DNA from 4 places in the Marinomonas sp. genome. Region 1 is predicted to be linked to each of the others. Evidence: predicted binding sites of a transcription regulator. Region 1 holds the regulator's gene; each other region holds the start of a gene.
What was found. The regulator sigma-54, encoded in region 1, starts transcription at its own class of promoters, with help from an activator protein. The targets are predictions, from matches to a motif close to TGGCACNNNNNTTGCTNT.
Positions count from the first base shown of each region.

Region 2: a site for sigma-54 is predicted at 1,522-1,539, ahead of glnK (P-II family nitrogen regulator). Genes of this name have one in related genera too.
Region 3: a site for sigma-54 is predicted at 5,043-5,060, ahead of ACO05V_RS15825 (MSMEG_0572/Sll0783 family nitrogen starvation response protein). Genes of this name have one in related genera too.
Region 4: a site for sigma-54 is predicted at 5,449-5,466, ahead of ACO05V_RS19935 (circularly permuted type 2 ATP-grasp protein). Genes of this name have one in related genera too.

Region 1 covers NZ_OZ245329.1:3,117,348-3,124,755, reverse strand. Annotated here, with positions in the region: gene ACO05V_RS14875 (YhdP family protein) at 1-66, shown strand, start outside; gene ACO05V_RS14870 (carbon-nitrogen hydrolase family protein) at 66-899, shown strand; gene yjgA (ribosome biogenesis factor YjgA) at 961-1,497, opposite strand; gene mgtE (magnesium transporter) at 1,504-2,856, opposite strand; gene ACO05V_RS14855 (HPr family phosphocarrier protein) at 2,864-3,133, opposite strand; gene ptsN (PTS IIA-like nitrogen regulatory protein PtsN) at 3,143-3,592, opposite strand; gene ACO05V_RS14845 (RNA polymerase factor sigma-54) at 3,609-5,081, opposite strand; gene lptB (LPS export ABC transporter ATP-binding protein) at 5,160-5,885, opposite strand; gene lptA (lipopolysaccharide transport periplasmic protein LptA) at 5,886-6,413, opposite strand; gene lptC (LPS export ABC transporter periplasmic protein LptC) at 6,397-6,975, opposite strand; gene ACO05V_RS14825 (calcium/sodium antiporter) at 6,975-7,408, opposite strand, start outside.
Region 2 covers NZ_OZ245329.1:4,381,552-4,388,959, reverse strand. Annotated here, with positions in the region: gene ACO05V_RS20990 (ammonium transporter) at 1-1,087, opposite strand, end outside; gene glnK (P-II family nitrogen regulator) at 1,127-1,465, opposite strand; gene ACO05V_RS20980 (accessory factor UbiK family protein) at 1,959-2,198, shown strand; gene ACO05V_RS20975 (TIGR02450 family Trp-rich protein) at 2,218-2,433, opposite strand; gene ACO05V_RS20970 (YifB family Mg chelatase-like AAA ATPase) at 2,547-4,058, shown strand; gene ACO05V_RS20965 (hypothetical protein) at 4,138-4,917, shown strand; gene ACO05V_RS20960 (bile acid:sodium symporter family protein) at 5,071-5,994, shown strand; gene rep (DNA helicase Rep) at 6,156-7,408, shown strand, end outside.
Region 3 covers NZ_OZ245329.1:3,320,615-3,328,022, reverse strand. Annotated here, with positions in the region: gene cydB (cytochrome d ubiquinol oxidase subunit II) at 1-982, shown strand, start outside; gene ACO05V_RS15845 (DUF2474 family protein) at 1,055-1,180, shown strand; gene ACO05V_RS15840 (PLP-dependent aminotransferase family protein) at 1,242-2,642, opposite strand; gene ACO05V_RS15835 (LysR substrate-binding domain-containing protein) at 2,729-3,646, opposite strand; gene ACO05V_RS15830 (carbon-nitrogen hydrolase family protein) at 3,758-4,681, shown strand; gene ACO05V_RS15825 (MSMEG_0572/Sll0783 family nitrogen starvation response protein) at 5,120-5,602, shown strand; partial or broken gene ACO05V_RS15820 (Nit6803 family nitrilase) at 5,617-6,657, shown strand; gene ACO05V_RS15815 (MSMEG_0568 family radical SAM protein) at 6,614-7,408, shown strand, end outside.
Region 4 covers NZ_OZ245329.1:4,158,166-4,165,573, forward strand. Annotated here, with positions in the region: gene ACO05V_RS19920 (Na+/H+ antiporter NhaC family protein) at 1-1,245, opposite strand, end outside; gene ACO05V_RS19925 (glucose/quinate/shikimate family membrane-bound PQQ-dependent dehydrogenase) at 1,558-3,897, opposite strand; gene ACO05V_RS19930 (FAD-dependent monooxygenase) at 4,124-5,317, opposite strand; gene ACO05V_RS19935 (circularly permuted type 2 ATP-grasp protein) at 5,649-7,103, shown strand; gene ACO05V_RS19940 (alpha-E domain-containing protein) at 7,106-7,408, shown strand, end outside.

The sequences.
Region 1 (7,408 bases):
CAAGGTTCTTTTAATGACCCTGTTATGACCCCGATTCGTTATAAGCCATTAGAGAAAAAAGATTGATGAATTCTTTGTGTGTTGCTGCGATTCAGTTAACGAGTACTAAGAATTGGCGTGAAAATCTAGCTCAAGTTAAAGAGCTTGTTGGGTTGGCTGTAAGTGACGGCGCCAAGTTAGTGGTGTTGCCTGAGAATGTGTTTTTGTTTAATGGCAAAGGCATGAGAAGGTTGGCTGAATCAAATGATCAAGTGTTTTTGTTAAATGAAATATCTAATTTGGCTATGAAGTACTCTATTTATCTTGTTGTTGGTTCTCATCCGTCATTGTTGAGACCAAGTGGTGATGTGGTTGCTAATGGTCGTGTTAGGCAAACATGTTGGGCGGTTGGGCCGGATGGTACTTTTATTGAACGTTATGACAAAATTCATCTGTTTGATGTAACTGTTAATGATAAGGCGGCATCCTATAAAGAGTCTGACGTTATTGAGCCGGGTGAGTTGGCTTTAAAAGTTATTGATGTGGATGGTTTTAAAGTTGGTTTAAGTATTTGTTATGACTTACGTTTTCCAGAGCTCTACCGTGAGCTAACTAGATTGGGTGCTGAAGTGTTGCTGGTGCCGGCAGCGTTTACTTATGTTACAGGAAAAGCTCATTGGGACGTTCTTTTGTCTGCGCGTGCTATTGAAAATCAATGTTATGTGCTGGGAATTGGTCAGTGTGGTTGGCATAACGAAACTAGACAAACCTATGGCCACAGTGTTTTGTATGCTCCCACTGGAGAGCATTTGGCTAATTTGCAAGAAGATCCCGGGTATTTTGTTCTTACTATCACAAAGTCTGCTTTAAATGATTGTCGACAAAAAATGCCTTGTTTTTCACATCGTAGAATTACATAAAAAACCTAGCTTACATGTTTAGCTAGGTTTTTTAGATGGATAAATGTCGTCTTGTTTAACGTTATTCTTTTAAGCCGAGACGCTTTTCTTCTGCCTCGCGTAAGAAGCGGAAAAGCTTTTTGCGGTTTGTGGTGTTTCCTTCTTGAGATACTTCTTTCTGGGATTGACGAATCAGCTGTCTAAGTAACTGAATGTCTTCAACCTGAGGGTTTTCCTCTATATATTCAGATAATACTTCTTTGCTGTTTTCACCAATTAGCATGTCGCGTTTTACTTCAAGCTGATGAAATAGCTTGTTGTAAGCGGCAGAGGTTGAATCGAAAAGCGCAACACGATGTGCTATAGCTTCATGGTCCTCTGTACGCATCACCTTGCCGATGTATTGCAAGTGTCTTCTCATGGCTTCATGTTGTTTGATGCGGCCAGCTTCAACGAATGCCTCGCGTAGTGTGTCAGACATTTCCACTTTTTTAAGCTGATTTTTGCTTAGGCCTAATAGTTTTTTTCCAAGATCTTGCAGGGCTTCCATTTCACGCTTGATCTGGGTTTTGCTCTTAGGGATTTCGTCGTCGTTTTCAAATTGATCAAAGTCTGTCATGGGAACCTATATTAGAAAAATAGTAGCGAGACCTAGGAAGGATAGAAATCCAACCACATCAGTCACGGTAGTCAAAATTACACTGCCTGCTAGGGCAGGGTCGATGCCAATTTTTTTCAGTAAAATCGGCAGAAGTGTACCAGTGGCTGCTGCAAATAGCAGGTTTATTATAATAGCGCCCGCAATGATATAGGCAATCTTGATGTTGTCAAACCAAAGTGCGGTAAGGATGGCTATAACGGTTGCCCAAAGAAGGCCATTGATTAACCCAACAATGAGTTCTCTGTTTAGCAGCCAGCGAGTATTTGTCGAGCCTATTTGATTTAGTGCAATACCGCGAATGACCAGTGTGAGTACTTGTGAGCCAGCGATGCCACCCATGCTTGCTACGATTGGCATGAGTATGGCTAACGCGACAACTTGGTCTAATGTATCTTGGAATAAGCCTATGACATAAGATGCGGTAAAGGCCGTTATTAGGTTTATGCCAAGCCACACAGCGCGTCGTTTGGTGGTTTTCATGATGGGTGAAAAGGTATCTTCGTCATCATCAAGGCCGGCCATGCTTAGCATGGAGTGTTCGGCTTCATCACGGATAACATCGACAACGTCATCGATGGTGATTCGGCCAAGTAGTTTTTTTGTTTTGCTGTCGATAACAGGAGCAGACACCAAATCCATCTTTTCAAAAAGTTGGGCTACTTCGTTAGCTGGAGTGTCTGCATCAATGACAGTGAATTCTGTTTCCATAATATCGCGTACGGTGGCGCTAATATCGGATACTAGTAATTTGGTGAGTGGCAGTGTGCCTAAAAGGCGATCTGAGCGGCTGACAACGAGTAGGCTGTCTGTCATATCTGGTAGTGTTGAGTGTCTGCGTAAATAGCGAAAAACCAGATCAATAGTAATATTCGGACGTATGGTGATGGTGTCCGTGTTCATCAAGCCGCCGGCAGAATCTTCCGAGTAGCTTAGTAGTGCTTCAACTCTTGCTCTATCTTGCGTGGACATTGACGCAAGAACTTCTTTTACGATCTTTTCTGGTAGGTGTTGAAGTAAATCAGCAAGGTCATCGCTTTCAAAATGTTCGGATACGGCGATAAGTCGCTCTGTATCCATGTTTTTCATGAATTGTACGCCAATATCTTCGCTTAGGTATTGAAGTACTTCACCTTCATTTTTGGCTTCAATTAATTCCCAAAGAAGTTTACGTTCTTTGGGAGGGGACGATTCTAATAGTCGAGCAACATCTTGAGCAGGCAAAGCGCCGTTAAGTAGATAACGGATTTGCATTGTGGTACCAGATTCGAGCGATTCGGTGACCGTTTGTAGATGATTAAGGGTGTTTTGCTCTGACATAAGGCCCTTACTCGTCTTCACCAAAACGGTTATTGATTAATTCTATAACCGCCTTAATCGCATCGCTCTCGTCTTCACCATTGGTTTTAACGCGAATTTCTGTGCCTTTTCCTGCTGCAAGCATCATCATGGCCATAATGCTTTTTCCGTCAACATTACGCCCATCTTTTTCAATGGTAATATCGCAAGAGAAGCGAGAGGTGGTTTCAACTAGTTTGCCTGCAGCGCGAGCATGCAAGCCAAGTTTATTTATGATTGTGATGGACTCTTCCTGCATGCTTTTTTCCTATATTAGTGAGTCAAATATATTGAATAATTCTTCATTCGTTTGTGCAGCGCGCAATTTATCCAATGATTCGGGGGATTGAGCTAGTTCTGCTATTTGAGCTAGTGTCGCAAGGTGTTGGTCGCACTCGTGAGGCGGAACAATTAATGCAAATATTAAGTCGACTGCTCTTTTATCGATAGAATCGAAACCAATAGGGTGTTGTAGTGACATAATAACAATAGCGGTATGATTTGCGGATTCTAGGCGACAATGTGGTATGGCGATGCCATTGCCTATGCCTGTACTGCCTAGCTTCTCTCTACCGAGTAATGCGTCATATACCGCTTCGTTGTCACAATGAAGTCGGTTGGACGCGACTTCGGCAATGCTTTCGAGCACACGTTTTTTACTGACGATATCTTGTTTTGCGAGAACGAGTTCCGCTTTTAATAATGATTTCAATGACATGATAAAATGTTTTCCGTTAGATCAGTCGTTTTCGTTCATTGGAAGGAGGGATGTTCATCGCCTCTCGATATTTGGCTACAGTACGTCGAGCAACCTGTATGCCTTGGTCTGCTAAAATAGCAGCTAGTTTGTTATCACTTAACGGTTTTTTTGCTGGCTCATCAGATACAAGCTTTTTAATCATAGCTCGTATTGCTGTAGAAGAACATTCTCCACCAGAGGCAGTATTTACATGGCTTGAGAAAAAATATTTCAGCTCAAAAATACCTTTTGGTGTGTGCATGTATTTCTGTGTTGTTACCCTAGAAATGGTTGATTCATGCATGCCGACTTCTTCGGCAACATCGTGAAGAACCATGGGTTTCATAGCTTCTTCACCTAGTTCGAAGAAATCGATTTGTCGACTTACAATGCAGCTAGCGACTTTCAATAGCGTTTCGTTGCGGCTTTGCAAGCTCTTCATAAACCATTTAGCTTCTTGGAGAGAGGTCTTTATGTAAGTTGCGTCTTCGGCTGTTGCCGCGGTGCTCGCCATTGCAGAGTAGGTTTCATTTATTTTAATGGGCGGTAAAGCGTCATTGTTTAATTCAACTTGCCATACATCATGACGCTTTTTCACGGTGACATCAGGAATAACGTAATCTGTATCGTCGGCATCAATTACTGAGCCTGGGCGTGGATTGAGCTGTTGAATCAAATTGACGACTTCTTTTAATGCTTCGTCCTTTAATTTTGTTTTACGGCTTAACTGAGTAAAGTCTCGATTGCCTAATAGAGGCAGATAATGATCAATGAGATTGTAGGTGCTCTTGTATAGCGGGTGGCTCTGGAATGCTTCTAGTTGCACAAGAAGGCAGTCGCGTAGATCAATTGAGCATACGCCAACAGGATCAAAGTGTTGCAATCTGTGTTGCACAGCGATGACTTCTTCTATGTCTAAATCTTCTAGTTCAGTGCCAAGGGATTCCCAAATGTCATCGGGAGAAATGCTTAGGTAGCCATCAGGTTGAACGCATTCAATGATAGCGTAAGCGATTTCAATATCTCGATCCGACATGTGGGTTAAGTTTAGCTGCCAGATAAGGTGATCTTGGATGCTTTCTGCCGGTGCGTTGCGGCTTTCAAAGTCGCCATCACCTTCATAACTATTATGGTCACTAACTGCGGCCGCTGAGCTTTGGTAAGTGTCATCCCAGTTACTGTCTATTGATAGCTCTTCAGGAATGCTTTCTGTCCACTCTGATTCTACACGTGCTTCTTCGCTATTATCGATGTTTGTGTCTGTCGCACTTTTTGATTCTATGCTAGCGGGGATGTCACTATGTGTTTGTTCGTCGTCGTCAAGCTCAAGTAGTGGATTAGATTCAAGGAACTCATGTATTTCTTGCTTTAAATCCAACGTAGAAAGCTGAAGCAAGCGAATGGCTTGTTGCAGCTGTGGTGTCATGGTCAGTTGTTGGCCGAGCTTTAATTGTAAAGACTGCTTCATGGAGCAACTCTTTCTTCTATTTGAATGAATTGGAACGAGTTATGCATACTACTCCCTTTCTACTGCAATGATAAGGGGTTACAGGCGGAAGTCGTCGCCTAAATAGACCTTTTTTACTTGTTCATTGTTGATGACTGTATTTGCATCTCCAGATGCGATGATGTAGCCATTGCCAACAATGTAAGCTTTATCACAGATGTCTAATGTTTCTCTAACATTGTGATCGGTAATTAGAACACCTATTCCACTTTCTTGGAGGTGTTTAATAATGTGTTTTATGTCTCCGACCGAAATTGGATCTACGCCGGCAAAGGGCTCATCAAGTAGGATGAATTTAGGGTTCATCGCAACCGCTCTTGCGATTTCTACTCTACGTCTTTCTCCGCCTGATAACGCCATGCCAAGGTTAGTACGAATATGGGTGATATGAAATTCTTCTAAGAGTTCTTCAAGTCTTTCTAATTGCATTGCTTTTGTTAGTTTTTTTCGGGTTTCTAAAATGGCTAAGATATTATCTTCAACTGACATTTTACGAAAAATAGAGGCTTCTTGTGGAAGGTAGCCAATGCCTTTTTGGGCTCGGGTATGCATGACATCATTTGTGATGTCTTGCCCATCAATAAATATACCGCCAGCATCGTTCGCAACCATTCCCACTATCATATAAAAACAAGTGGTTTTACCTGCACCATTTGGGCCTAATAAGCCAACAGCCTGGCCAGACTCAACTGAAATAGACACATCTTTTACGACTTGGCGTTTCTTATAGCTTTTTGCTAAGTGTTTTGCTTCTAAAATAGCCATTTATTTTTTGGCCTCAGGCGCTGGTTTGGATTCTGGTGCTTGCGGTTGCAATGTCATGGTTACCCGCCCTGAATCTTTTTTCTCTGCACTGAAGGTTCCATCTTGGATCATATATAGAATGTAATCTGCAGTGATGGAATTTTGCATTCGACTTAAGAAGCCTTTGCCAAAAATTTCCAATTTCGATTCGCTTGTTGAGTAATGGATTTCGTTTCCTTTACTGATCACAATGTTGCCGCTCCAGTCTATTTGTTGACTGAATTTTGCAGGTGTGCCTGTTGCTTCTAAACTGCTGAATTTTCGAGTGTTGGCATCAGTCGATATTTTTAGATATTCGGCGTGGATTTCAATGGATCCTTGTTTAACAAAGACGTTACCTTTATAGATGGCCTCGCCAGAATTTTGATCGAACTGTGCTTCATCAGCTTGGACTTCTAGTGGCTTATTTATGTCATCAGGGAGTGCATAGCTATAATGAGCAAACATAGCTGATGTAACCAATACACTGAAGTTAATGAATTGTTTCATATTTTCCTCGTACAGATCCTGTCATCACGACTTCTTCTGAATTTATGAAGGTTGTAATTTTGTCAGCGGAAGTTTCTCCTTGAGAGGAGACAAGTATTGGATTCCCATAGCTGGTTAATGACTGGTCTTTGTCTAAATAATGAATGCTGTCAGCGCTTAGCTTGATGTCTTCTGATTGAAGGTATCTTTTAGTTGCCTCGGCGTCTACGGTTAATAGAATATCATTACTTCCGTCTTCAATAACCCCTTTATCTGCTTTTGCACTCCAATGTCCTGATTTAGATTGGCGTTCAATGTAGGGCTTTTCTAATAGTGTTCTCGATTTTGTGATGTAATGTAGCGTCTTTTCGGCATCTAAAGTTTCTATAAGGGTGCCATCTATGTCGAATTCTTTTACTTTCACTTTGGTGATGAAATAGTCTGGTGAGCTACTTAATGAGTCTGTTTCAACAAGGTTTGGTTTTGGCATTACCCCATACCAGCCTAGAGAGGCCGCTAATATTAAAGCTACTCCAGTAATTATTAGGTTTTTTGGTTTTGTGAATTTTTCAAATAAAGACATCACACTGAACCATTTGTACTAATAATAAACAAATAAACACCATAAGACGCTATGAGAGGGATACCTACCCATCTAGGTATGCTGTTACCTTTGGTTTTTCTGAAGATGAAAATAGCAAGCGCAAGTGCGGCCGTTAAGCCTAGCACCCAAGGGAAATCTCGATTTATAACACTTTCATCCACTAATCCCGGTGCAATAAGGGCTGGTAAGGGCAATACAGTGGCCAAGTTGAAGATGTTTGATCCTAAAATATTGCCAATTGCGATGTCGTGATGGCCTTTTCTTACGCTGCTTACGGAAGCGGCTAGTTCGGGTAGGCTGGTGCCGACAGCGACAATAGTAAGGCCTATTACTAGTTCGCTGACTCCCAGTGCCGTTGCAATGCCTATTGCACCCCACACAAGAAGTTTGGAACTGCCTATTAATACAGCAA
Region 2 (7,408 bases), 1.3 Mb from region 1:
ACGTCGTGCCATCGTTAGTTAGTGGCACCGCTAGCAAGCCCCAAAGACCCACAACACCGTGAACAGAGATCGCGCCCACTGGATCATCGATTTTAAGCTTGTCTAGAGTCAGGATAGACACAACAACAATCAAACCACCAACAAGACCGATAAGCGTTGCACCCAGAGCCGACGGTGTATCAGGGCCAGCTGTGATGGCAACCAAACCAGCCAATGCGCCGTTTAGAAGCATGGTTAGATCGGCTTTACCGAATAAGATTCTAGCAAGGATAAGAGCGCCGATTGCGCCACCAGCCGCTGCTGCATTGGTGTTCAAGAACACCATGGCAACAGAGTTAGCATTTGCGATATCGCCAAGTTTTAGTACAGAACCACCATTGAAACCGAACCAACCCATCCAAAGGATGAATGTACCTAGCGTCGCTAGTGGAAGGTTAGCACCAGGAATGGCACGAACTTCTCCGTTAGGACCGTATTTTCCTTTACGAGCGCCAAGTACCAAGACACCCGCTAGTGCTGCAGAAGCACCTGCCATGTGAACGATACCGGAACCTGCGAAGTCAGTGAAACCTAGGTCGCCAAGGCTAAACATACCGAATACAGAACCGCCGCCCCAAGTCCAGTTACCTTCCATTGGATAGATGAAACCTGTCATCACAACCGCAAAAATAAGGAAAGACCAAAGCTTCATTCGTTCAGCAACCGCACCAGATACGATAGACATTGCTGTTGCAACGAACACAACTTGGAAGAAGAAATCAGAAGCACCAGAGTAGATTGCGCCGCCTTCGAATCCACCTTCACGGCCAGCAAAGTCCGTTAGAGTAGAAGCAACATCTACGTCTTGAATACCTGTAAGGAACCACTCGCCACCATACATGATGGCGTAACCGCAAACTAGGTACATGATGCAAGAAATGGCAAACAAAGCCACGTTCTTGGTAAGAATTTCAGTGGTGTTTTTAGCGCGTACTAAACCCGCTTCCAACATGGCAAATCCAGCTGCCATCCACATAACCAGTGCGCCACACACCAAGAAATAAAAGGTGTCCATCGCATATTGTAAGTGAAAAATTTGATCTTGCATGTTTCGCCCCCCTAAAGGCTTGTATAATTCGAGCAGTGGTTAAACTGCTTCTACACCAGTCTCGCCGGTACGAATACGAACCGCTTGTTCAAGGTTAACGATAAAGATCTTACCGTCGCCGATTTTGCCAGTGTTTGCCGCGCCAGTAATGGCTTCAACCACTTGGTCGGTCATTTCGTCTGCAATGGCAAGTTCGATTTTTACCTTAGGTAAAAAATCCACTACATATTCAGCGCCGCGGTATAGTTCTGTGTGGCCTTTTTGACGTCCGAAACCTTTCACTTCTGTTACGGTGATACCTTGAACGCCGATTTCAGAAAGTGCTTCTCGAACATCATCGAGTTTAAATGGCTTGATGATGGCAGTTATAAGCTTCATACCCACTGTCTCCTTTAAAAGTCAGTTTTATTGTCGTATCGCAGGTACTTAAACTTTATTCAATATGCGTGCCATATATGGGCGCGCCCTTGTAACAAAGGCTTTGTAAGGATTTTGTCGACTTTTCGAAATTAAAAAGAGCATCAGATGGCTTTATTTAGTGCGGCATATTGGGGTGTCTTAGTTGATTGTTGCGTTAACTTGGTGCAAATGAGTAGTTAAAAGTCGGTGTATTGGTAGATGAGGTCTCTATCTTATTGCTTCTGCTTAGAAAACAGACCTTTAGCTTTAATGGTTGTGCGTGCCTTATTTAGAGGATTTGCTTTGCTAAAAACCAGCGAAGTTTTATTTTATGCACAAAAAAGAGGCGATTTAATGGGGCTGAGTGTTTATAAAAGGGCATTGATATAAAGATGTGCAATCGAGAACTTGTTTGCACCTTACTTAGGCTTCTATACTATTAAGTATTGTAAATGCAAAAAAAGAGAATGACATGATTGATCAATTTATAAAGCAGCTTGGAACCGGATTAGGACAAGCAGCAGAAACATTGGGTAAGTTGCCAAAAGAAGAGATTCAGGCACAACTTCACGAAGTGGCTCGTAATACATTAAACAAAATGGACTTGGTCACCCGTGAAGAGTTTGAAGTGCAAGCTGCAATGTTAGCCAAGTACCGTGAAAAATTGGCTGTATTGGAAGCGCGCTTAAATGAGCTAGAAAAGAACGACTAGTTTTTTAAGGTCGCACTGATTATTTCCAGCCTTGAAGCCAGTCTTCAGAAGAGGTCAGTGATTGCCAAGCTAATTGATATTGGTTTTTATTGATAACGGCTTCAAGAATACATTCGGTAACGATGTTCTCTTCATCCCGAATCAATTTTGTGACAATGAAATGCTTCTCTTTTTGTTGCGGTGATGTAGATGTCCATTTTGACAGCAGAAGTTTGTTGGGGTTTATTTGGTGCATTGGGATTTTGTAACCTTATAAACTGAATGAAATACAGATACGAAAAAAGTGACAAGCTGGATTGCTTCTCATGTAATAAAGTACCAGACAAATAATTTGATCAAGGAGTGATCATGAGTTTAGCCACTATTTATAGTCGTGCCCGTGTGGGCGTGTCCTCCCCGCTAGTAACAGTCGAGACTCATATATCAAACGGACTGCCTTCTCTAAATATTGTGGGGCTTCCTGAAGCGGCCGTTCGAGAAGCAAAAGATCGTGTGCGTAGCGCGATAATCAACAGCCATTTTGAATTTCCCACCCGACGTGTCACCATTAACCTAGCACCAGCAGATTTACCCAAAGAGGGCGGCCGATATGATTTGGCCATTGCTATCAGCGTATTAGTTGCGTCTGGGCAACTCGGAGATTTGAATCTTCGAGACACAGAGTTTATCGGTGAGTTGGCTCTGTCGGGTGATATTCGTGGCGTGCCCGGTTTATTGCCATCGGCCATTGCTTGTCATCAGGCGAATCGTCAACTGATTTTACCGGAAGATAATCAGCAAGAAGCCGCATCGGTGGAAGGCAATGCTGTTTTTGCCAAACACTTAACACAAGTCACTGCGCATCTTTTGAAACAAACCGCTTTATCTGCTTGTGTTTCAAAACCCACCGAGCCTTTACCTTTGGATCATAAAGACATGCGCGATGTAAAAGGCCAATATCAAGCTCGAAGAGCCTTAGAAGTCGCCGCAGCGGGTGGGCATAATCTATTATTTATTGGTCCAGCAGGAACAGGCAAAACCATGTTGGCGTCACGCTTACCAAGCATAATGCCTGCTATGACTGAAGCCGAAGCACTGGCTGTGGCGTCTGTTCAATCGGTAGCAGGGCGAAAAATGGGACTTGATTGGCATTGGTCCGAACGTCCGTTTCGGTCACCGCATCACTCTTGTTCTGCTGCGGCGTTGGTGGGAGGTGGTTCAATCCCTAAGCCAGGTGAAGCCTCGTTGGCACATTGTGGTGTACTCTTCCTTGATGAACTTCCAGAATTTGATCGCAAAGTATTAGAAGTACTGCGTGAGCCTTTAGAAAACGGTGAAGTGCATATTTCCCGTGCGCGTGGGCAGATGTCTTTTCCTGCTCGCTTCCAACTGGTCGCAGCGATGAACGCCAGCAATGAAGCTTATAATGGCGGGCAGGACTATTACCAATCCAGCGCCAGCCAAAAATACCTCAAAAAACTTTCAGCGCCGTTTTTGGATCGTATCGATCTACACGTAGAAGTTCCGCCTCTACCTTCTAATGTCTTGGTGAACGCTCAAGAAGAAGGAGAATGCAGCGATAGTGTTCGTGAGCGAGTAGAGCGCGCCGTTGCGATACAAAGATCACGTCAAGGGGTGCAAAATGCGTTACTAAGTGGCCGTCAGTTAGAAGTCATTTGTGCGTTAAGTGATGACGATAAGCGGTTCATGCAACAGGCGTTGGAAAAGTTAAAGCTCTCGGCTCGTGCCTACCATCGAGTCTTAAAAGTCGCGCTTACTTTGGCAGATTTAAGCGATTCTCCCGTTACCAGAGCACACTTAATGGAATCGTTGAGTTATCGGAAAATGGAGAAGACGTTATCTATGGCGGTGTCTTCTTAATTAATTAGCCATGTCAGGGAGTAGGTTATTTCTCGTATTCGTGATAAAAAGCTAACAATAAATATAGAGGAAAAAATGGATGTTTAGAATATTGTTTATGCTTTTTCTTATGTTATTTGGTTCCATTTCTTTGGCTGAGTCCCGTGGTTTCGATTTAGAATTAGGGCCGCATATTTCTTCTATTGATTATTCTGAAACAGGCGGTGTTTCTCAGCGGGGAAGGACGTCTGGTATTAATGCGCGATATTCTGCTTATTTTCCTTTTACCGTCCTTTTGGTTGATTTGTCTCATGCCAGTGGCGATGTGAATTATAAGGGAGCTGGTGAGATAAAAGGCATAAAAGATGAATTATATGAATTGCGCAGCATGATGGGGCGAGCCTTTTATGTGAATGATTCTTATCGTCTCACGCCGTATTTAGGTTTGGGTTATCGTCGTTCAACCGTTGATTCTAGCAATGATATATCTTCCACTTCTGTCGTTGGCTACAAAAGCCAGCAAACTTATTTATACAATCCAATTGGTGTCGAAATTCAGCAGCTAATGGGCGATAACGCTTGGGTAGTTGGCGGGCGTTTTGAATTCGATAATCTTTTATTGTCAAATAACGAAACACGCTTAGGAGAGCCTGGGGCGTACAAAACTGTAGACTTGTCTCAAAAAGACGGTCGCGGTTATCGATTCTATTTAAATTTTCGTCAATTTCTGAATACCAATGGCAGTGGGATAGTTATCGAACCTTTTTATAAATACTGGGAAGTATTTGGTTCTCCACTTAAAAATGATTCTACTGTTGCTGATGCAAATATAAAGCATGATTCTGAAGAGTGGGGCGTGGCTGTACTGCTCTCTTTTTAAGATGCTTTAAGCGTACGAAAGCTATTTTAACTCTTTTCATTTCGATACAATCCTCTTCCCGTTTTTGGGCTAATAATAATTAAATAGTCGTTGCGTGCCGCGTTTGTTGATTTATTGGCGACAAGGGCGAGTGGCTTATGTGGAGTTTTGTCTATGGTTATCCAGCTGTTTCCTGTTTGGGCCTTGTTGTTGTCAGCAATCGCCTTTTTTCAACCGGATTTGTTCGTCGGATTGAAAACTCAAATCGTTCCGTTATTAACCCTCATTATGTTGGCGATGGGATTGACCTTAAGTCCAGCGGACTTCAAACAAGTGTTGAAGAACGGCAAAGCCGTTGGCGTGGGCGTTTTGTTGCAATTTTTAGTCATGCCGATTGCGGCGTTTGGCGTTGCCTTTGCGTTTGGTTTTGATACGGAATTAACCGTTGGTATGTTGCTAGTCGGCAGTGTCGCTGGTGGTACGTCATCGAACGTGATGTGTTATTTAGCGAAGGGCGATACCGCGCTGTCTATTTCTATGACGGCTATTTCTACCTTGTTGGGTGTGATATTAACGCCATTCCTAGTGTCTTTGATGATTGGTCAAAGTGTCGATGTACCTGTCGCTGGTATGTTGATGAGCCTGTTTAAAATCGTATTATTGCCTGTCGCAGCGGGTGTTTTGATTAACACTTTCTTCTCAAAATTTGTCCGTAAGGCAGAACCAATTTTTCCTTATATTTCGATGTTTGCCATCGTACTAATTATTGCCATTGTGGTGGCATTGAGCGCCTCTAAGATCGTTCAAGTAGGACTGGTCGTTGCGGCCGCTGTGATTATTCATAATGCGATTGGTTTGACCCTAGGTTACTGGGTCACTTACTTGCTTGGCTTTGATGCGCGCGTTTGTCGTACCATTGCTTTTGAAGTCGGCTTGCAGAACTCTGGTCTAGCGGCGGCGCTGGCGGTGAAATTCTTTACACCAATGGCGGCGCTACCTGGAACGATTTTCAGTGTGTGGCACAACATTTCAGGTTCTTTGTTGGCGAGCTATTGGAGCCGTCGACCTGTCGCTGAAAGTAACAGCAAAGATCTCTAAATAAGATATTTCGTTATCGTCAAAAAAGGGATGCTATTTGCGCATCCCTTTTTTGTGCCTTTTGTTTTTGCTCTTCTGGTTTTTTCTCTCAGTGCGGCAAGACTCATTGTCGGGTACACTTACGGCTGATTTTTTATAGCCATACGAGCCAGAGTTTTTCCATGAGTGAGTCAATGCCGTCCATATCCCATCGTCTTCGTAATTTGAATGAGCGTCAGCTAGACGCCGTCAAACAGATCGATGGTCCTTTGCTAGTATTGGCGGGTGCTGGATCGGGAAAAACCAGCGTAATCACCACAAAAATAGCCTATCTGATTCAAACATGTGGCTTCAAAGCTAACAGTATTATCGCGGTGACTTTTACCAATAAAGCGGCGCGAGAAATGAAAGAGCGTGTTGTCGGCATGCTGTCTAAACAAGAAAGTCGCGGCTTGAGTATCTCGACTTTCCATAATTTAGGCTTACGGATTCTTCGTAAAGAATATCGACGCGCGGGTTTAAAAGAAGGCTTCACCTTATTTGACTCCCAAGACTCCCTTAGTCTGATCAAAGAAATCCTCGACAAAGAATTTAACGGTCAAACCGATTCCGCAGCTTATTGCCAAAATACGGTTTCTAACTGGAAAAACGATCTCACCACGCCGCAAGAAGCCATGACCAATGCGGACACTGAAGAGTTTCTGCTAGCCGCGCAAGTCTATGTGCAATATCAGCGTTATTTGCGTGCTTACAACGCGGTGGATTTTGACGACTTAATTTTATTACCGGTTAGCTTATTAATGGCTGATGCCGAGCTGCGTGATCGTTGGCAAAACAAAGTCCGCTACTTGCTGGTGGATGAGTGCCAAGACACCAATGCCAGCCAGTATGAATTAATTCGTTTGCTAGCAGGCTTTCGTCGTTGTTTTACCTTGGTGGGTGATGATGACCAATCTATTTATGCGTGGCGTGGTGCGCGTCCAGAAAACCTAGAGCGCTTATCGGTCGATTATCCTAGCTTAAAATTGGTCAAATTGGAGCAAAACTATCGCTCGACCAAGATCATTCTGAAAGCTGCGAATACGCTAATCGCCAACAATCCGCACATCTACGATAAAGCCTTGTGGAGTGATCACGAAGAAGGTGATCCGATTCGTGTCATGGTCACGCGAAACGAAGATGCAGAATCTGAACGCGTGGCAGCCGAAATTCAATCACGTCATTTGCGCCATGAAATTCCTTATCGAGACTTTGCCATCTTGTATCGTGGTAACCACCAAGCGCGCCTCTTAGAAATTAAGCTGCAAGCCTACCGTATTCCTTACAAGATAAACGGTGGCACCTCGTTCTTTTCGCGGGCAGAAATCAAAGATTTAATGAGCTATTTACGTCTCTTGGTGAACCCATCGGACGACAATGCGTTCTTGCGTATCGT
Region 3 (7,408 bases), 200 kb from region 1:
GGCCTTTGTCATCGGCTTTGGCTTGATGATGTATGTGTTCTTAGATGGCTTTGATTTAGGGATTGGCTTGCTGTTTCCTTTTATTAAAGACAAACATGAACGAGATATTATGGTGAACTCGGTTGCGCCCGTTTGGGATGGCAACGAAACTTGGCTTGTATTGGGTGGCGCAGGCTTATTGGCCGCGTTTCCTATGGCGTATTCGGTGATTTTGTCTGCCTTGTATGGGCCGATTTTACTAATGCTATTTGGTTTGATTTTACGCGGTGTTGCCTTTGAGTTTCGTTTTAAAGCCACGGAGTCTCATCGCCCAATGTGGGACAAGTTATTCTTTGTTGGTTCCTTAATGGCCACCTTTGCTCAGGGTGTGGCAATGGGCGCTGTAATCCTTGGTTTTCAAGTAGAAAATGGCGAGTTCGCTGGTGGTGGATTGGATTGGTTGAGCCCATTTAGCCTGTTCACCGGTTTTAGTTTGTTGTTTGCTTATGGATTGCTCGGTGTAACCTGGTTGGTCATTAAAACTGAGCACGGCTTGCAGAAAAAAATGCGCGCACTTATTAAGCCATTAACTCTGTTGCTCGCAGCTTGTATGTTTATTATCAGTATTTATACGCCAATGATTAACGAAAGCGTGCGTGACTTATGGTTTAACTTGTCGAACATTATGTATTTGGCACCTTTGCCGATTTTCACAGCTACATTTGCTCTTTTGCTGATGGGGGCGGCGCATTCCAAAGAAGAATATCGCGCTTTCATTTGCGCTTTATGTATGTTGTTTCTGGGTTATTTGGGTTTATGTGTCAGCCTTTGGCCAAACATTATTCCACCGAGTATTACGATTTATCAGGCCGCAGCACCAACATCTAGCCTTAAATTTACCTTAGTTGGCGTGGTGTTTATTGTGCCTGTCATCTTGATTTATACCTTTTGGTCTTATCGAGTGTTTCGTGGGAAAGTGGTAGATACCGACGGTTATCACTAGAAAGTAGATAACAAAAGGGCTGGTGTTTAAAGCGAGCCAGCCTTTTCTGAAGTTAGTTTGGAGGAAAATACGATGAAAAAAAGTCTTCATCAATTTAAATGGTTACTAATTTTTTGGGCGCTTGGCGTTGGCTCACTTTTAGTGGTCGCGACGATTATACGCTTTGGTATGACTTTGGCTGGAATGGAATCTAAATAACGTTCTGTTTCAAATAAATGCCTTTAGATCTTAAAAAGGGGGCGCTCTACGCGCTCCCTTTTTAATACATGACTCTGGCTAGGTGCGCAGGCTGGTTGAGTAGTTCAGATAAAATAGTCATTTGTTCTTGGCAATGTTGTCTTGAAGATGGACCACCAAAGCAAATTCTTAATGCTTGTGGCGGATTGTTGTCCGTGGCAAATGCCGCGCTAGAAACCGCATTAACCCCTAATGAACGAAGCTTTGTAGCCAAATCTGATGGATTCCAACCTAGGTGTTTAGGCAGTTTTATCCAAAAATGAAAGGCGTTTTCTTCCATCGACACACTGTGTATTTTTAACGTTTCTTTGATCATTACTTGCCGCGCATTGGCTTCTCTTTTAATCGCTTGGATCATGTGATCTAACGTCCCTTCGTTTATCCAGCGACAGACAATGGTATGCATAATCGGATTTTCCATCACATTCAAGGAGCGTAATGCGCCGGCTGTGTATTCGGCTTTACGATGCGTTGGGCACAATATAAAACCGGTGCGCATTCCGGGGCCAAAGCACTTAGATAAGCCATTGATGTAATAAGTTAATTCTGGTGCAAGCGTCGCAAAGGTGGGAGCCGAATCATGGCTGATTAAACCATAGGCATCGTCTTCGATTATTGGAATACTAAAGAGCAATGCGACGTCTGCTAACGCTTCTCGACGACTTTTTGAAATACTGGCTGAGGTTGGATTTTGCATGGTTGGGTTGATGTACAGCGCGGCGACATCGTGGGTTTTGCAAGCGTCTTCGAAGGCATTCACCAATGGGCCGTCACTGTCTCTTTCCAGGGAAAATAGGGTTTTGCCAAGTTGAGCGGCAATGGTTTTAATGCCCGGATAAGTAAGGCTATCGACACAGATAATTTGCTGATTACTGCATAACTGAGTGACCAAAGCGACCAAGCCACTGTGGATGCCGGGGCAAGAAACCACTCTATCTAAGGTGGCATTCATCACGCGTCGTTTTATTAATCCTAAAAAGCATTGTTTGGTTTCTGGGCTACCGCCAAAATCTTGGTAGCGAATACTGCTTAATAAGTCTGCCGAGGCAATGCTACTTAACGCACCGTCTTTTAGCTCTTCTAATAGCGTTGGAATCGATGGTTCGATCACCAAATTCATGGTCATTTCATAGGGCGCTAGACTCGGTTTTACCGCGGGTACTTTGCCTTTAATAAAACTGCCCGCGCCTGTGGTGGTGTCGATGAGTCCACGCTTTTTCGCTTCGCTATAGGCACGAGAAGCGGTTGAGTAATTAATCCCTAAGGCTTCCGCAAGATCACGCATCGGCGGCAGCTTATCTTGCGGTTGCAGTTTCCCTGACTCGATGTTTTCGTTTATCAGTTCGGCAATACGTTTGTAGGCAGGATATTTGCCTTTGTTATCGAGTTCTTTTTTCCAAGTGGCCAGAAGTGATGTCGACATAGTTGGCTCTTTCAGTTAGATAAATTGATTGTATTTTATTATGCAATCAATTTTATAAATGTCGCAAGTAGTTACTACTTTCTTTGTTAAGACAAAATGCTTTCAAGCACAGTTTTGATCGAAGCCACAACTGTTTGAATGAGCGGACTTTGGTCGTCTTTTGCTCGCCAAGCCGCTTCAACGGGGTAACTTTCTAGCTCAAGAGGACATGGCAGAACTGTAAGATCGTCTAGTTGTGCTAGGGCGTTTGCAGCGTGGGCTGGAATAGTTGCGATACGATTTTCTTGTTGCAAAAAAAAGGGTAAAGCAGCGAAATGTGTGGTTGAAGCAATGATATGACGCTTCAAATGATTTCTTGCTAGGGCATTATCGACAATGCCTACATAACCCGCGGACGACACCAAAACATGATCAAAGCTAATGAATTCTTCTAAGGTCAGTAATGGAAGTTTTTGGGTGTAACGACGGTTAATAATGCAACTGTAATGGCTTTTTCCCAATAATTGGCGGCGAATAAAGCGGCTATTTCCTGTGCCAGAAGTGATGGCAACATCAATAACGTTGTCTTGTAATAAGTCCGGCACAATGACGCTATAGGCTTGGCGAAAAATAGGACGTAAATGCGGCGCATCTAAGGCTAATTTTTCAATCAATTTACCGGCTAGCGCAATTTCAAAATCATCGGATAAGCCGATTACTATGGTACGGTTTTGATAGTTGGTGGTGTTGTGATTAACCAATTGTAGGGTTTCACGAATTTTATCGAGAGCATCAAAAATCAGTGGTTTTAGCTGATGTGCTGTGGTCGTTGGAGCTAATCCCTTGCCTTCTCTTACAAACAAACGATCGTTATAAAGTGTTCTCAGTCGACGCAAAGAGGCACTCACCGTTGATTGAGTGAGGCCAAGAGTCTGCGCTGCCCGACTGGCGCTGCCTTCTATGTACAGGGCTTCAAATACTTTTAACAAATTCATGTCAGTCGATGAAATATTGATGTCATTCATAATGCTTAGTCATGGATTGGGATGTTGGAGTTTATCAAAAGACTTTACTCTGAATAGAGGTTTTGTGACCAATACTTTCATCAAGAAAACATCGTTAACGAGGTAGTATTTATGTCAGCGTTTATCGTCTGTGCATTACAAATTGGCTCTCATCCTGAGGGCAAAGCTCGCACTTTAGAGCATATCTTATCTTTTGAAGAGCAAATCATTGCCTCTCAATCCAAGCTGGTGGTGATGCCGGAAGCCTTGCTGGGTGGTTATCCTAAAGGAGAAACCTTTGGTACTTACCTAGGTTATCGAATCGATGAAGGCCGCGAGACATTTGCCGCTTATTTCGATAACGCTGTGACGGTCCCAGGTGAGGAAACCGATGCTTTGGCTGAGTTATCAGTAAGAACCAAAGCGGCGATTGTTATTGGTGTGATTGAACGCAGTGGTAGCACGCTCTACTGTACGTCTTTGTACTTTACCCCAGAGAATGGCCTTGAAGCGAAACATCGTAAACTCATGCCCACCGGAACGGAGCGTCTTATTTGGGGGCTGGGTGATGGTTCGACCTTACCTGTGGTAGAAAGCCAAGCAGGGCGATTGGGCGGCGCTATCTGTTGGGAAAACCATATGCCGTTATTACGTGCCGCCATGTATGCCAAAGGCGTGGATATTTGGTGTGCGCCAACGGTGGATGAGCGGGATATTTGGCAAAGCACCATGCGTCATATTGGTCACGAAGGCCGCTGCTTTGTGGTGAGCGCGTGTCAGATTCAGCCTTCGCCAGAAGTACTTGGTATTGATATTCCTCATTGGGATAATCAACGCCGTTTGATCCGTGGAGGCAGTATTATTGTCGATCCTATGGGCAATGTGCTTGCTGGACCATTGCAAGATAGAGAAGGTTTACTTAGCGCGTCGATTGATCTTGCGGATATTCCTAAAGCTCGTTATGACTTGGATGTATGTGGTCATTATTCGCGTCCAGACATTTTTGAACTTACGGTGGACGAGCGCCCAAAGTCCGGCGTTGTGTTTCAGAAATAGTCTAATCAACAATGTTCATTGAGAGGTGGGTTCTGTGAATCTGCCTTTTTTTCTTTTCAGGTCTTTCTAATTCTCCTTTCCAAGTCTTTATGACTTCTTTTAAAAGCCATCTTTTTTGCAAAGGCCTCTATAAGTGCCTCTACGAGTGCTTCGCTTTTTTATGAATTGATTGTTGTTTATGGCTTTTTTTTGCACTCAATTGGTGATTGTCTAAACATAATGAAACTTTATAGTGCGAAGAAGAAGTTAGGCTAGATCTTGGTTAAAACCTGTTTTATCTATTTTTTAAAAAATTTCTCGTGAATTTTTTCAATCATGTTTTGCTTTATCGCATATTGATTGCTTTTTTTCATACGATCATTGGCACTCCGGTTGCAATACTCAAGTTGAAATTGAACACATCGGTTTCTTACACAACAACTTGATCGGAGATAAAACATGCCAGAAGTAACACACACACTGAACAAAGATGGTGATTTCCTAGTTGATTACGAAGAAAAAGTCTTTGAAGACGTGAAAGCAGAAGCCGGAGAAAAAGCCTTAGTGACTTTTCACACGGTTGCCTTTGAAGGTTCCATTGGCTTTGTGAACATGCTGCAAGCCACTCGTCTTCTTCGTAAAGGCTACGAAACCAGTATTCTACTTTACGGCCCTGGGGTGAATTTGGGGGTACAACGTGGTTTTCCTACTTTGGGTGATGAAGCGTTCCCAGGCCACATGAACTTCAACAATCAGTTGAAAAAATTCATGGCAGAAGGCGGGAAAGTTTACGCGTGTCGTTTTGCCCTACAAGCGCTTTATGGCCACGGCGAACGTTCTTTGATCGAAGGAATCAGACCGATTAATCCATTGGATGTATTGGATCTTAAACTTCTACATCGTCGTGATAATGCGTTGATCATTGATACCTGGACAATGTAATAGGAGCCGCGGCGATGAGTGATTACCCAATCGTTCGCGCCGCGGCCGTCCAGATCTCTCCTGATTTGGAGAGTTTGGCCGGTACGCTGCGCGAAGTACTGAATATGATTGATGAAGCGGCTGAGAGCGGTGTAGAGCTCATCGTTTTTCCTGAAACCTTCATGCCTTATTACCCTTATTTTTCGTTTGTGCTGCCACCTGTTAGTCAAGGCCCTGAGCATCTTCGTTTGTACCAAGAAGCCGTTGTTGTGCCGAGTGCCACGACAGAAGCTATTGGTCACAAAGCCAAAGAGCGTCAAATGGTCGTCGTGGTCGGCGTGAATGAGCGCGATAACGGCAGCTTATACAACACCCAATTGGTGTTCGATAAAACCGGCGAGCTGATTCTGAAGCGTCGCAAAATCACACCGACTTATCATGAGCGCATGATTTGGGGGCAAGGTGATGCCTCGGGTCTAAAAGTGGTTGATTCTGCAGTAGGGTGAATTGGCGCGTTGGCGTGTTGGGAGCATTACAACCCATTGGCTCGTTATTCATTAATGGCGCAACACGAGCAAATTCATTGCGCGCAATTTCCTGGGTCGTTAGTGGGGCCGATCTTTGGCGAGCAAATGGACGTCACTATTCGTCATCATGCTTTAGAGTCGGGTTGTTTCGTGATTAATTCCACCGGCTGGCTCACCGAGGCTCAAATTCAAAGCATCACGCCCGATCCAGCCATGCAAAAAGCCCTAAGAAATGGCTGCAATACCGCGATCATTTCGCCAGAGGGCAAACACCTTGTTCCATCGATGACTGAAGGCGAAGGTTTTATCTACGCGGATTTGGATTTCCGTTTGATCGATAAGCGCAAACGCATGATGGATTCCGTTGGACATTACGCACGCCCTGAGCTTTTGAGCTTACAAATGAATGCTCAAGTATCCCAATACGTTGCAGGCTTACCCGAGTCTGAGCCAGACACTTTTCGTACCTCAGTGTTACCTGAATCATTCAATGGAGGAGAGTCACATGACGACACAACTCAAAATGAAAGCATCTCAATTCCTAACTGAGTTACAAACCAAAGGCTTGCGTCTGACCTCGTTGGATCAGGAGCACGTGAGTCGCCGTGGTGGCGCGGGTCCATCCGATCATCAAGCGATCACAGTGGATGGCACCACGTTAATGGTGCCGATTTATACCCAAACCGCATGGGCATCGCCGTTTACGCTTTCGAATGAAGAGATGTCAGATGAAGGTATTCATAATACAGACGATACGGCACAAAATAAGCCAGTCTCTCAATTGTTATCGAACAGTATTCCACTGGCGGATGTGACTTTTGCTAAAGACCCTGAATTTTACAAATTAACCACCGCAGATGGCATTCCCTATTCACACATCGCCACCTTGCACAGCACCGATGTGCTTGCTACCACGGTATTACAAACCTGTATTCGTTACGAAAGCCGTCGTAAAGCGTGTCAGTTTTGCTCCATCGGGCAATCGCTACGAGCAGGGCGCACCATTGCTCATAAAACACCGGAACAATTAGCGGAAGTGGCAAAAGCCGCGGTGGAATTGGATGGCATTAAGCACATTGTCATGACCACAGGCACGCCCGCTGGCGCGGATCGCGGGGCGAAAGTCATGTGCGAAAGCGCCAAGGGCATCAAAGCGGTGGTGGATGTGCCGATTCAAGGTCAATGTGAGCCACCAAAAGACCCGATTTGGTATCAACGCATGAAAGACGCGGGCATTGACTCGTTAGGCATGCATTTAGAAGTGATTACCCCTGAGCTACGCAACACTATTACACCGGGC
Region 4 (7,408 bases), 1.0 Mb from region 1:
TTGAACATAACCTACGAGCTCTAATGGTGACACTTTTGCCAAAGAAGACGCCAATAAAATCTGCGCGCCATATGGCAAAACACCTTGAACCACACAGGAAAAAATATCCAATAAACTGGCACTGCGTTTCGGATCAACATTGTAGCGTTCAGCAATATTTTTTGCGACCGAACCATTAATTAAAATAGAAACTGTATTATTAGCCGTACATAAATTAGTTAATGCTACTGCCGCACTGATACTCAACTCGCCCGCACGTGTTGATCCCGCTTTCGCACCCAACGCTTTACTGATACTTTCAATTGCGCCAACCAACCAATTCAAACCACCTTGTGATTTCATGAGTGCCGCAAGGCCGCCAATCAACAAGGAAAGAATCAAAATTTCCTGCATCCCAGTGTAACCAGCGTAAATATCAGAAGACCAAGATGCCACTGAGTAATCAGGCTGCATGGTCAAGCCAATTACACCAGCCAAAACGATACCGCTAAATAACACCAACATGACGTTAACGCCAGCGACCGCCAAGCCGAGAACAACGACATAAGGCAAAACACGAATCAAATCATAGTCTTTAATGTCTGTAATGTGCGCATCACTACTCTGGAAAAACAACCAAACTAAAGTAACCAAAGCCGCAGGCAGCGCGATTTTGAAGTTCATGCGGAATTTGTCGCGCATGTCACAACCCTGAGTTCGCGTCGCTGCTATTGTCGTATCAGAAATAATCGACAAGTTATCCCCGAACATCGCGCCGCCAATAACAGTGCCGACAGTCAACAACAAAGATAAATCTGCCGCTTCTGCAACGCCAATCGCTATCGGAGCAATGGCCGCAATCGTTCCCATCGACGTTCCCATAGAAGTCGCGACAAACGCCGTAATAACAAACAAACCAGGCAATAACAGCGAAGGCGGAACCACACTTAAGCCAAAGTTAACAGTCGCATCAACACCGCCAACACTTTTAGCAACACTGGCAAACGCACCAGCCAATAAATAAATCAGCACCATGGTAACAATCGTATTATCACCCACACCTTGAATAAAAGTTTCAATACGCTGATTAAAATGCCCTTTACCTAATAAAATCGCCAAGGCAATAGCAGGTAAAATAGCGACAGGGGCAGAGATCTGATAGAAGGCAAAGTCGACGCCTTCAGATTGATACCAAAGGCCGCTGCCAACAAAAAGAACAAGAAAAAGTAATAATGGCAACAGTGCCAGAGGAGATTTAGAAGTCATATCGTCTGAGGATTCCAGATTGAGTTAACCCTGCAACTTGTGGTCTTAGGGAAGAAAGACGCGAATAATAGTAAAAAGTTATCGATGAGACCAATAATAAATTGTGATGTCGTTGTCACAAAACGTTATAACTAAAAATACAAAAAAGTATTTTTCATTATATTAAATTGCTATATGCAATGTAGTAACGATAAAAAGCCCAGTCATCAAAGCTGTCAGCGACCTAACAACTTCAACACTGGGCTTTGTTATAACTTATTAAAGGCAGCCTCTTTATCAAAATAACGACTCAATAAAAAATACTGCCAAAAGTTACTTTTTCAGTTTATAAGCAACCACATAATCGCCAATAGTTGTGCCAATGGAACCATGTCCACCAGCTACCTGAACGACCATTTGCTCACCTTTGCTGTTTAAGTAAGTCATTGGTGTCGCTTGACCACCTGCTGGCAATCGGCTTTTCCATAATTCTTCACCAGTAGACAAATCATAAGCTCGTAAATAATCATCAACAGATGCCGCCATGAAAACCACACCGCCATCCGTAATCACAGGACCACCAATACCGGGCACGCCCATTTTGATTGGTAATTTAAATGGCGTCATATCTTCAATAGTGCCGTTCTTATGTTTCCAAACAGTCTTACCTGTTTTAAGATCTGCACCCGCTACATAACCCCAAGGCGGTTGCTGACAAGGAATCCCCAGAGGCGATAAGAAAGGTTTTAATTCAACGGCAAACTCAGCCCCTTCATTAGAATTAATCCCCTGCTCCCCTTTATTGGCTACACTTAAGTCAGCCCCTTCTCTTGGTTGCAGAGTGGAAGTGAAAGCTAAATAAAGCGGCATACCAAACATTTGCTGGCGCTTAGGATCAACAGCGATACTGCCCCAGTTAAACACCCCAAAATTACCAGGGTAAACAATGGTTCCCTGCTCAGATGGTGGCGTGTATCGACCTTCATAACGCAACTGCTTAAATTGAATCCGACACATTAATTGATCCAGAGGTGTCGCGCCCCACATATCCGCTTCCGTTAACTTAGCTGGCTTAAAAGAGAACGCAGAAGTTGGTTGAGTTTTCGCAGCGTAATCACCAGGAATCGTCCCCTGTGGCGCTGGCTCCTCAGTGATAGGAAAAATAGGTTCACCTGTTTTACGATTCAACACGTAAACATCACCCTGTTTGGTCGGTACCACCAAGGCTGGCTGCTTACCCGTTGGCGTGTCTAAATCCAACAACGCGGGTTGAGCTGGCGTGTCCATATCCCATAGATCATGATGAACAAACTGCTGAACCCAAGCAACCTGACCGGTTTTCAGACTCAATGCCACCACTGAAGTCGCGTATTTTTCTTCCGCCGGAGTACGATACATACCGAGCTGATCCGGTGTACGGTTCCCCATGGGGAAATACGCCAAACCAAGCTTTTCATCCGCACTGGCAACCGACCAACTATTTGGTGAGCTTGTCGCGTAAGTTTCGTCTGGACCTATCGGTGTTGTATCTTCTGGATGACCAGAATCCCAGTTCCATTTCAACTCACCCGTTTTCACATCGTAAGCACGAATCACGCCAGATGGTGAATTCACATCATAGTTATCATTCACGGAGCCCGCGACAATGACTACTCCACCAGCCACTAATGGCGGCGATGTAGAATAGTAATAACCAGACTGTTTAAACGGCATGTTGTGCATTAAGTCCAATTCACCATTATCGGCAAAGTTAGCACAACGTGCGCCCGTTGTTGGATCTATGGCTACTAAACGCGCATCAGACGTTGGTAAAAACAATTGAGCATCACACTGCATGCTGGTTAAGCTTTCCGTCGGAGCCGACTCTTTTTGAATAGGTGGAAGCTGTGCTCCATTGGAAGGAGGTAAATAAGACACACCCCGACAGGTCTGATGTTGACGCTGACTTTCTGCCGGCACTTTCGCATCGTAAACCCATTGTTCTTCACCTGTATCCGCATCTAATGCCACAATCCAGTTGTGTGGAGTACAGACATAAAGAGCATTACCGAGCTTCAATGGCGTTGCTTCGTAAGTTGTTTCTCCCACATCTTTCGGGCCTTTTTTATCGCCAGTTTGATATTGCCAAGCGACTTGAAGCTGATCTGCATTATCCGGTGTAATTTGAGCCAATGGCGAGAATCGCTGACCTAAATTACTACGTCCGTAAGCGTTCCACTCACCCTGAGTAACATCACCAGTATCGGCATCAGGCATGCTCACTGAACGCGTTATTGTGCCTTCAACAGTTGTAGGCGACATCATAAATAGAGGTGAGATGGTGACCAAAGCCGTCGCTAACCAAACTGGAAACAACAAACGTCCGCCACTTTTACGTTTAAAGAAAGCCAACAAGAGAAGAGGAATAGCGAGTACTAAGAAAAGCCCCATTCGTGTTGCTAGAGGCCACCAACTTAAGCCTGATTCCATAATTGACCAGATTAAGGTGCCAACCAACAATAGAGCATAAATAAGATTGGCGATTTTATTACGCTTTCTTAACAACAAAGCAACGGCGATAAAAGCAACGCCTGCAACAACATAATAAAGGCTGCCATCAAGAGATAGGAGCCAGCCACCACCTAATAGCAAAGCCAAACCAATGACTAAGAACAGTACCGAGAGAACAATCATATGACACAATCCCTTCGAGTTTAAATTCGTTCATTTAATTCGTTTGTTTAATTCAGGAAATAAGAAGCAAAACGACCGCTAAACAGCCGTCAAGCAACCTATTCACCATAGATGATTACAACTCAAAGGAAAAGTGTAGAGCATAAAACAACAAAATAGACTCTTTTCTTACATATTTATAAAGCGCCCTTATATAACCTCACTAATAGCCTCCCGCTCATAGCACTCAATCCTTAGTCACATCATAACCATACACAGCATCTAACTTAGACTGGATAACATTAGGAACAAAGCGGCCAGCGGCTTGCAGCACTTTTAACTTCATCTTACCTAGAGCGCCACCATGTATGTGATATAAGCCAGCATTAGCTTTGGACATTTGCTGAACCTTAGTCGCGCGGGGTTTACGAATTTGCTCGTATTTAAACAAGGCATCACTAAGCTCAAAGCGGGACAAACACTTAGCTAAAACATATGCGTCTTCAATCGCCATCGCAGCGCCTTGCGCCATGAAAGGCAACATGGGATGACAAGCATCGCCCAACAAAACCACTCGACTTTTGTGCCACATTGGAAGCTCATCACGACCGTTTAATGCCCACAAAAACGTACTGCTCGCGGACTTTATTAATTCACTCACTTCAGGGTGCCAATCAGCAAAAGCACGTTTTAACTCGCCAACATCGCCTTCTTCACGCCATGACTCCGATTGCCAATCGCTGCGTTCTTCCACGGCAACGAAGTTTACATAATCGCCACCACGCAAATAATAGCTAACAAAATGTCGGCCCGGTCCAGCCCAAATACAGGCATCAGGTTTAACATCCACCGTCAGATCACTCACAGGAATAACGCCACGCCATGCCACTTGTCCCATAAAAATTGGGCGTTCTTGTCCTAGCATTTGCTCACGCACTTTTGAACGAATACCGTCCGCCCCGATCAGCAGATCGGCACCAACTTCACGACCATCATCGAGCAATAAATAAACTTGCTTGAGCTCAGTATTTTCACGATAACCGGTTACTACAGCATTCAATACCAATTCAACGCCTGCTTGTGCACACGCTTCAGCTAAAACCTGGTGTAAATCAGCACGATGCAAATGCCAGTAAGGTGCACCATAACGAGCCTCAGCTTGCTTGCCCAAAGAGGATTTTAGGTAGTATTCACCCGTTTTATAATCTCGAATGGCGGCATGCTGAGGAACAAAAGCGAACTGACTTAACTCATACTCCAAACCCAGTTGGCGCAATACTTTTAAAGCATTAGGACTAATTTGCAGACCGGCGCCAACCTCACCAAGACTCGTGGCTTGTTCACACACCACAACTTGAACACCTTGCTTAGCCAAAGCCAACGCAGCACACAAGCCACCAATACCTGCTCCAGCAATCACAACACGATTAACCTGTCCCACTCACCTTTCCTCTTTGTTGATGATGCTTTTGCAAGAATTAAAGCGTCATAGTAGCGAATTCCTGTCCAAATAAAACCGATCTATATCACTTAGAATGGAACAAAAAATGTGAAAATACTTTTCAAATACTATGGCTCGATCCTTGCTTTATTCTCTCAGTAGTGCGAAAACATTATGAGCAACCTAGTAAATCAAGGTAATGATATGGCTAGGTTCAAGCTTACAAACTAAAGAAGTCTCCCCAATGTGGGGCGGATGCACAAAAAAGCCCACAAAATGTGTGCAAGTTTAAGGCACCCACCTCCGGCTTGATAAAGAGAACGAGGTATACATGGAAAAACTAACCAGCCATTATCAGTCATCTGATTTTTTTGACGAGTTAATAGATGACAAAGGCGCCCCAAGATCTCCAGCAAAACAACTCTTGGGGTATTTAGACAGTCTTTCAGAAGACGAGCTAGAAAAAAGACGCCTCACCGCAGAAGCAACGATACAAGAGATGGGCATCAGCTTCACGGTCTACACAGAAGAAGGCAATATAGACAGAGCATGGCCCTTCGATATTGTCCCCAGAACCATAGAAGCCTCAGATTGGAAAATAGCTGAAGCAGGATTAAAACAACGACTCACCGCTCTTAACCTTTTCATCAACGACCTCTACCACGACCAAAACGTCATCAAAGACGGCATCATCCCAGAACACATCATCAAAGATTCCAAAAACTTTAGACCTGAATGCGTTGGCGTTTCACCAGCCTACGGCGTCTGGGCGCATATTTGTGGTACCGATTTAGTGCGAGATGAAAATGGCGACTTCTTTGTTTTAGAAGATAACCTACGCGTACCTTCTGGCGTATCTTACATGTTGGAAAACCGAGCCATAACAAAGCGAGTTCTACCTGAATTATTTGAAAACGAATCCATCTTGCCAGTCGATTCTTATACCTCGCAATTGTTTGACACCTTGGCGTCTTTATCGCCAAGAGACATAGAAAACCCAGAAATCGTAGTATTAACACCTGGCATTTATAACTCTGCCTATTTTGAACACGCTTTCTTGGCGCAACAAATGGGCGCTGAACTAGTAGAAGGCAGCGATTTATTTGTCGACAATGACGACTGCGTCTACATGAAAACCATCGATGGGCCAGAGCGTGTGGATGTTATTTATCGTCGTATTGACGATTTATTCATCGATCCAGAAGCCTTTGATCCAGAATCTGTCCTAGGCGTTGCAGGTCTAATGCGCGCATGGCGAGCAGGTAATGTTGCACTGGCAAACGCGCCAGGGGCGGGGGTTGCCGATGACAAAGTGGTTTACGCTTATGTGCCAGACATTATTCGTTATTACTTGAACGAAGAGCCGATTCTTAACAACGTCGAAACCTTCTTATGTGACGATCCAGAACAGCGCGCCTACGTTCTTGCCAACCTAGATAAATTGGTGATTAAACCAGCCAACGAATCTGGCGGTTACGGCATGTTAGTCGGTCCTCATTCAACCAAAAAAGAACAAGCACTGTTTGCCGAGTTAATCACTAAAAACCCGCGTAATTACATTGCTCAACCAACGTTGAAATTATCCACCGCACCAACGCTTATATCCAAAGGGATCTTAGAGCCTCGTCACCTAGACCTTCGTCCATTCATCTTGCAAGCGAAGGAAACCTACGTCACTACAGGCGGGCTTACCCGTGTTGCCATGAAAAAAGGTTCCTTGGTCGTTAATTCGTCACAAGGTGGTGGTAGTAAAGACACTTGGATTGTAGAAACAAAGGGGCACTAATCATGTTATCTAGAGTCGCAGAACGCTTATATTGGAGCGCACGGTATTTGGAACGCGTTGAAAACACAGCCCGCTTGGTCAGTGTTTATGACGACCTATTATTCGACCTTCCAAAAAACATCGAAGTATCTTGGTATAACTTAATCGAGATACTCAGTGGCGAAGAAATCTTCGAACAACGCTATAAAGTCAAAGACGAACGCAACGTAGTGAAATTTCTTTTGGCCGATGACACAAACTCAAGCTCCATGTTGTCATCATTAAAAATGGTCCGAGAAAATATCCGTACCACTCGTGATGCGGTT